3 regions of the Paenarthrobacter sp. A20 genome follow, and region 2 is predicted to be linked to each of the others. Evidence: riboswitches for the same ligand, from Rfam matches in the RefSeq annotation. Region 2 holds a riboswitch; each other region holds the start of a gene.
The links. Region 2 has a riboswitch for S-adenosylmethionine ahead of J3D46_RS19580 (aminotransferase class V-fold PLP-dependent enzyme). Riboswitches for the same ligand answer to the same signal wherever they lie in the genome.

Region 1 (2,255 bases), 3.9 Mb from region 2:
GGTGGCGAAGCATGCCTCGGTTCCTTCGAGCAGGCGCAAGCGCTCCTGGAACGTGGCCACGGAAGGGTTGCCATAGCGGGAGTAGACGAAACGTTCGTCCTCACCGGTGAAGGCCCGTTCGGCAGCTGCGGCGGATTCGTAAACGAAGCCGGAGTTCAGGAACACGGGTTCGGCCGTTTCCTGGAAATTTGTGCGGTCAAGGCCGCCGCGGACGGCCTGGGTGTCAGGGCTCCAGCCGGCGGCGTCGGGATTGAACGTCACTTACTCGGTCCCCAGATTCGTCGGCAGGCCACGGTTCTTCCAACCATTGACCGTGCGCTCCCCGTAGCGGTCCGGTTCGCCTTCGAAGCCCTCAAGGACGTTATAGGCAGTGAAACCGGCCTGCGTTGCAGCGATGGCGGCGGAGATTGAGCGCTGGCCCGAGCGGCAAATGAAGACGAGCTCCACGGTGTCGTCCTCGGGCGCCTGCTGCTGCAGGTCCTCGATGAAACGGGAATTGGGGATGCCGCCAGCGAGGTTCCACTGGATGAACAGGGGATCGTTCTCGGTTGCCTTGGTGTCCGGGATACCGATGTGGGCCCACTCGCCCTCGGTGCGTACATCCACCAGGATGGCGCCTTCTTCAAGCTTGGCCCACGCGTCCTGCGGGGTCAGGTCACCTGCGTAGCTCATGCGTGGCCCTCGAATGCTTCTTCGTCGTCGTAGTTCTCCAACTGGTCAACGGCGTTGGCGACGGCGGCATCCGCAGTGGCAATCGCGGCCGGAAGGACGACGGCCTGGGCAACGATGACGTCGGTGCCATTGAATGTGGCGGCCGGGCTGCCGTGGAGTACGTAGCCTTCTGCCAGCGAGTTGTGGATACGCTCGCAGAAATCACGGGTATCCGGGCCTGTAATCAGGCGGTAAGAGAGTTTTTCTTCAGTGGGTTCAGGCATTGCTGGTGCTCCTCAGTCACGCTTGCAGTTCGAGTTGTCGATACGCCGAGTAGTCACCTGAGGCACCCCGCCGGAGAGAGGGTTGCCGACCAGCAAGTCAGGGCTTTGCGCTGGTACTCATTACTCAAGAAAAACGTAACATCCGCGGGCGTCGGGCTGCACTTGCACGTACCTGCACCCTCGTCATGTTGCGTAATCGGAGAGGCTGGAGCTATTCGCGCCTGAGCGCGCGCACCGCAGCCCCGACAGTGGGGAAGAAATGGGCGGGTGTGAAACGGGCCGCTGTGCCCAAGCGGATCAACTTGTCCTTCACCGGTCCTTTGAGCTCGGCGAACACCAAGTCCACGCCTTTGCTTGCGAGCCATTCGTCCAGCGTGACCAGATCGTCCAGGGCTGTGGTGTCGATCCCGGTGATGGGCTCAGCGGCGAGGACGACGTGGGTAATGGGATGTTCGCCCTCGTCAAGGGATTCGTCCAGTTGCTCGCGAACGAAGGTTGCCAGGACCTGTCCGTTCCCGAAGAACAGGGGCGCATCGAAGCGCAAAATCAGGAGGCCGGGGATGCGTTCGGCACCAGGGTGCCTCTCGAGGTCGTGGTAGCCGGGCAGGCCCTCCTCGGAGCCGAGCTCTGTTCGATACGGGTCCCACGCCCTGCGTACGAAATCCAGGAGCGCCAAGGCTACGGCTACGACGATGCCCTGGAGAACGCCCACTGTGAGAACTCCCAGGAACGCGGCGAGCATTACTACGGATTCACTCCGGCTCATGCTCAGGAGCCGCCGGACGCCTGCTGGATCGGCCAAGGCAATCGCCGCCGCAATCACGACGGCGGCCAGAGTTGCCGAAGGCAGATACGCGGTCACGCCCGGAGCCAACAGCATGAAGGCCAGCACCAGCACCGCTCCCACAACGCCGGTCATCTGGGACTTGGCACCAGCGTCCACGGCGACAGGGGTTCGGGAGGCGCTGCCGGAGATCGGGAATCCCCCCAGCAAGCCGGTGGCAGCATTGGCCGCCCCGAGCGCTGCCATCTCCCGGTTGCCGGACACCCGCTTGCCTTCCTTCGCGGCCAGGGTTTGGGACAGCACTCCCGTATCCGCGAAGACCATGAGCGCAATGCCGGCAGCGGCGGGCAGCAACGTTAACGCGTCTGCCCAGCCAATGCCGCCAAGCGCGGGCATCGGCAGGCCCTGGGGCAATTCCCCGGTGACCTTGACGTCGTCGTTGAGGCCCCAGACCGCCGTCGCAACGCAGGAGCCAACCACCGCCAGCAGGACGCCCGGAACCTTCCATTTCAGGACCCTTGGGACCCAGGTCAATG
Region 2 (2,255 bases):
CACGCCATCGATGGCCTCCAGGCCGTCCACCAGGTAGGAGCGGATGGCTGCTTCATGGGCGTGCCACGCCTCTTGGTCCAGTCCGGCGAGGACCTGGGTGGCGCGGGCGAGGGTTGCCGCACCCAGGACGTTGGGCGAGCCACCCTCGTGGCGGGCGGGACCGGTTGCCCAGCTGACGGAGTCCAGGCGGGCTTCACGGACGGCCCCGCCGCCGGCCAGGTGCGGCGTTCCGGCGTCGAGCCAATCCGGGCGACCAACCACGACACCAGCGCCGAACGGTGCGTACAGCTTGTGTCCGGAGAAGACGATGTAGTCGACGTCCGCCTCGGTGATGTTGATCCGGCGGTGCGGTGCGAGCTGGGCCGCGTCCACCACGATACGGGCGCCGTATTCGTGGGCCAGGGAAGCTAGTTGCGCGATGGGAAGGATTTCGCCGGTGACGTTCGAGGCACCTGTCACGGCAAGCAGGCTTACTCCGCCCTGGGCCAACTCCGTGCGGAGCCTGTCCAGTGTTGCTGTCAAGGTAGACGCTGCGACGACGCTGCGGTGCGGGACACCCTGCCATGGAAGGAGGTTGGCGTGGTGTTCGATGTCCAGATACAGGACTTCGCCCGTCGGTAGGCTGTCAACCTGCGGGAGGCATCCCGCGAGAAGATTCAAGGAGTCGGTGGTATTACGGGTGAAGATCACGGAGTCGTCGGGGCGTCCTCCGACGAATTCACGGACGATGTTCCGCGAATTTTCGTAGACTGACGTGCTGATCTGGGACGCATAACCCGCACCGCGGTGAACGCTCGCATAGTACGGCAGGACTTCGTTGAGGTATGCAGAAACGATGGTCAGGGCAGGCGCCGATGCTCCGTAATCGAGGTTGGCGTACCGAACATGCCCGCCCTGGATCAGCGGAGCCTGTAACTCTGCACCCGTGACTGCGGAGAGCGGCCTTGAAGCGGCGGCAGCCTGCGCCGGGGTTTCTTCGGCAAGAGAAGGAATGATGTTTGAGTCGAACGTGACAGTGCTCATGGGACCTCACTCAAGAGGGACCCCCATAGGGGGATCCGCGCTTGCCGCATCCGTTCCGGACCGGCCGGGTCGTCACCCGGGGCACCCCACCGCGAATGGAGGGTTGCCGGCCAGCAAACCGGGGTTTAGCGCTGGCACTCGTGACCTGTAACAAGGTTAGGGCACTGCCCGGGACCGCTCCAAAGCTGATTCGCATTGTTAAGCGCTTTGTTACGTCGGTGGCCGAATGAGGTGATCCGGCGAAGAAAAAACGGCGGACACCCCCAAAGGGGGGAATCCGCCGTCGAAAATTCGGAAAACGCGCGCGGCCGCGACCGTCCGCAACTGTGCCTTAGAGGAGGTCGTCCAGCCCCGGGTTGAGCCGTTTGAGGACCTCGGAGTGCAGGATCGAGTTGGTGGCCAGGGCGTTGCCGCCGAAGGGGCCGTCTTCGCCTTCCAAGGAAGTAAAACGGCCACCGGCCTCGGTAACGATCGGGACGAGTGCTGCCATGTCGTAGAGGTTCAACTCCGGCTCGCAGGCGATGTCCACGGCGCCTTCGGCCACCAGACAGTAGGACCAGAAGTCACCGTAGGCTCGGGTTCGCCAGATGTCTTCGGTGAGCCCCATGAACTCGTCGAGGTTTCCTCGCTGCTTCCACCCGGACAGGCTTGAATACGACATCGAAGCGTCGGCCAACCGGGAAACGTTCGAGACCTTCAGGCGCGTAGCGGACGCGAGGGAGCGGCCCATGTAGGCGCCCATGTCCTTGGCCGCCCACCAGCGCTTGCCCAATGCCGGTGCGCTGACGACGCCGACAACAGGTTCTCCCTCGTCAACGAGGGCGATCAACGTTGCCCAGACCGGCACGCCGCGGACGAAGTTCTTGGTCCCGTCAATGGGATCTATGATCCAACGCCGTGAGCCATGGCCGCTGCTGCCAAACTCCTCGCCCAGGACGGCGTCCCTCGGCCGGGAGCGGGACAGCTGACCCCTGATTGCTTCCTCAGCGGCCTTGTCGGCATCGGTGACTGGTGTGAGGTCTGGCTTGGTTTCGATCTGCAGGTCCAGTGCCTTGAAGCGGTCCATGGTCTGGGCGTCGACTGAATCAGCGAGGACGTGGGCAAGGCGCAGGTCATCGTTGTAGGTGGAAACGGGATGGGTCATGCCACCAAACTATCCTGAATCATCAGCTGCGGTGGGGACGTGGCGCCGTAAGGATCAGTTGACGGTGCCCAGTTCCTTGGCCTCTTTG
Region 3 (2,255 bases), 2.1 Mb from region 2:
TGGCTGCCCGCGTAGCGCTCCCGGACATCGACGTCGCCAACCTCGGCAAGGACGTGGTTTACGCAGAGGTAGCAACGCACATCCTGCCTGTCGGCATCGGCGGCCTGGTCATGGCCGCAGCTGTTGCAGCAATGATGTCCACCGCATCCGGAGCCCTGATTGCCGCGGCAACGGTGGCACGTGCAGACGTCGTCCCGTTCGTGGCCAGCTGGTTCGGCAAGACCATCAACACTGATGACACGGAGAACCCCGAGCACGACGTCAAGGCCAACCGCTACTGGGTACTTGGCCTCGGTATCGTAGCCGTGCTGATTTCCATGGCTGCGCAGGACGTGGTTGTCGCCCTCACCATCGCCTACGACATCCTGGTAGGTGGCCTCCTGGTGGCAATCCTGGGCGGCCTGGTGTGGAAGCGCGGCACGGGCATCGCCGCCGCGTGGTCCATGGCAGTGGGCTCGGTGCTGACGCTTGTCCTGCTGATCTTCTTCGCCGTTGGAGTCATTCCCAGCGCTGACGGCGTCTACGCCAACGAGCCGATCTACTTCGGCCTCGCGGCTTCCTTCATCGCCTACGTAGTGATCTCGCTGCTCACCCCGCCCACGGATCCCGCGGTTCGCGAGGCATGGGACAAGCGCGTCGCAGGTGCTGTCTCGGAAGAGCTGCCGCCGGAGGCCCACCCGGTCAGCAGCCACAAGTAAAAGTGCACGGCAAGTAACAGAGCAACGTTCGACGGCGGCGCCACCCCTTTTCGGGGAGGCGTCGCCGTTGTTTCGTCCCCGGGAAGAACGCCCGGTGGGGTAGGGTTGTCCCAGCTTCAAGAGATGTGGTGCCAAGCTCCGACTGGCCACACACCAACCCCATGTTCACGGGTGGTTCGGATGAGGAAGCGGCCCGTCCCGGACCAGAGACAACCGAGCGGGCAAGAGCACTCCACTGAGGAGCAGTCCCTTGCCGTACCAAGGCGATACCACCCAGGCATCCACGCCGGCCGCAAGTGCGCCGGCCACAGGAACCCCTGCCAAAACCGCAGCCCGCACGGTCACGGTGATTCCCGCCGTCGACCTTTTCCTGGGCACGGTGACCATCATCTCCAACGCCGGTACGGCGCGGTTTGGGCATCCCGAACCGCACTTGATCACCCGGGCCCTGACGCAGGCTGTCCGGCCGACGCAATGGTGTGCGGCCTCAAGGACCCTGACGGTGACCGTTGCTGCCGCCGGAAAGCGCGAGGGCGTGCAGCGGCACTTCCCTCTCTGCCCGTGGGAGCAGGCCTAGTTCCCTTCGTCCTCCTCGCGGAAGTCCTCGGTTTCATCGATCGGGACGACGCGTTCGTCGTCCTCCGGGGCGTCCACCTCTTCCACCCAGGCTTCGTCCACTTCCTGATCCTCGGCGTAGTCATAGGCTGGGTCCGACTCGATGGTCGCCCGCGGGTGGCTGGCGTGTGATTCGGTGGTGTCCATAATGCAACCTCCGTCTCGTGGGCCGGTCAAAGCCCGGTAACCGGAAAACGGGGAGCTCCCCGCTCCTGTCCTTCCATCTGAGCACCGCCTCAGTCGAGGGTCAAGGGTGCCCGGAATTACGGTGCGCCGAACATTCCAGTTGAGGAATACCAGCCAAAAATCCCCGCCAATAAGCGGTAGTGTGGGGCGTGCAATGGGGCCGAAACCACCCCACCCAGCACAGGAGAGAAAGTGCAACAGCACCAGGAATCCCCCGGTTCGTCGAGCCCGGCTCCGGACCCCGCCACCGAAAACACGGCCCCCGAAACAACGGCCGTCGCCAGCGTAGCCTCGAAAAATGATGCATCCCCGTCGTCCTCGGACATCCGCCGCTGGCGTCAGTATCTGGCCGATGAGCGCGCCGAGGCTGCCGTCTATCGCGAACTCGCCCAGAGGCGCGACGGCGAAGAACGCCAAATCCTCCTGGCCCTGGCCGAAGCCGAAGGGCGTCACGAGGCCCACTGGCTCAAGCTCCTGGGCGAGCACGCCGGAATGCCCAAGGCCGCCTCAACCCGCAGCCAGTTCCTGGGCTTCCTGGCCCGCAACTTCGGGTCCGTGTTTGTGCTGGCGCTGGCCCAGCGTGCAGAGGGCCGCTCCCCCTACGGCACCGAACCGGCGGCAACAGCAGCCATGGTGGCCGATGAGCAGATCCACGAAGAAGTGGTCCGGGGCCTGGCCACGCGTGGACGCAACAGGCTCTCCGGCACTTTCCGCGCTGCTGTCTTCGGCGCAAACGATGGCTTGGTCAGCAACCTT

Region 1: another riboswitch for S-adenosylmethionine. It lies ahead of J3D46_RS01510 (DUF1737 domain-containing protein); the one in region 2 lies ahead of J3D46_RS19580 (aminotransferase class V-fold PLP-dependent enzyme).
Region 3: another riboswitch for S-adenosylmethionine. It lies ahead of J3D46_RS10065 (hypothetical protein); the one in region 2 lies ahead of J3D46_RS19580 (aminotransferase class V-fold PLP-dependent enzyme).

What each region holds. Positions count from the first base shown of each region.
Region 1 covers NZ_JALJWH010000001.1:315,720-317,974, reverse strand. Annotated here, with positions in the region: gene J3D46_RS01520 (O-succinylhomoserine sulfhydrylase) at 1-261, opposite strand, end outside; gene J3D46_RS01515 (rhodanese-like domain-containing protein) at 262-672, opposite strand; gene J3D46_RS01510 (DUF1737 domain-containing protein) at 669-935, opposite strand; SAM riboswitch class IV at 949-1,060, opposite strand; gene J3D46_RS01505 (SulP family inorganic anion transporter) at 1,147-2,255, opposite strand, start outside.
Region 2 covers NZ_JALJWH010000001.1:4,213,906-4,216,160, reverse strand. Annotated here, with positions in the region: gene J3D46_RS19580 (aminotransferase class V-fold PLP-dependent enzyme) at 1-1,023, opposite strand, end outside; SAM riboswitch class IV at 1,056-1,169, opposite strand; gene hisN (histidinol-phosphatase) at 1,355-2,167, opposite strand; gene J3D46_RS19570 (ribosome small subunit-dependent GTPase A) at 2,222-2,255, opposite strand, start outside.
Region 3 covers NZ_JALJWH010000001.1:2,111,330-2,113,584, reverse strand. Annotated here, with positions in the region: gene J3D46_RS10070 (sodium:solute symporter) at 1-698, shown strand, start outside; SAM riboswitch class IV at 813-932, shown strand; gene J3D46_RS10065 (hypothetical protein) at 949-1,275, shown strand; gene J3D46_RS10060 (hypothetical protein) at 1,272-1,460, opposite strand; gene J3D46_RS10055 (VIT1/CCC1 transporter family protein) at 1,692-2,255, shown strand, end outside.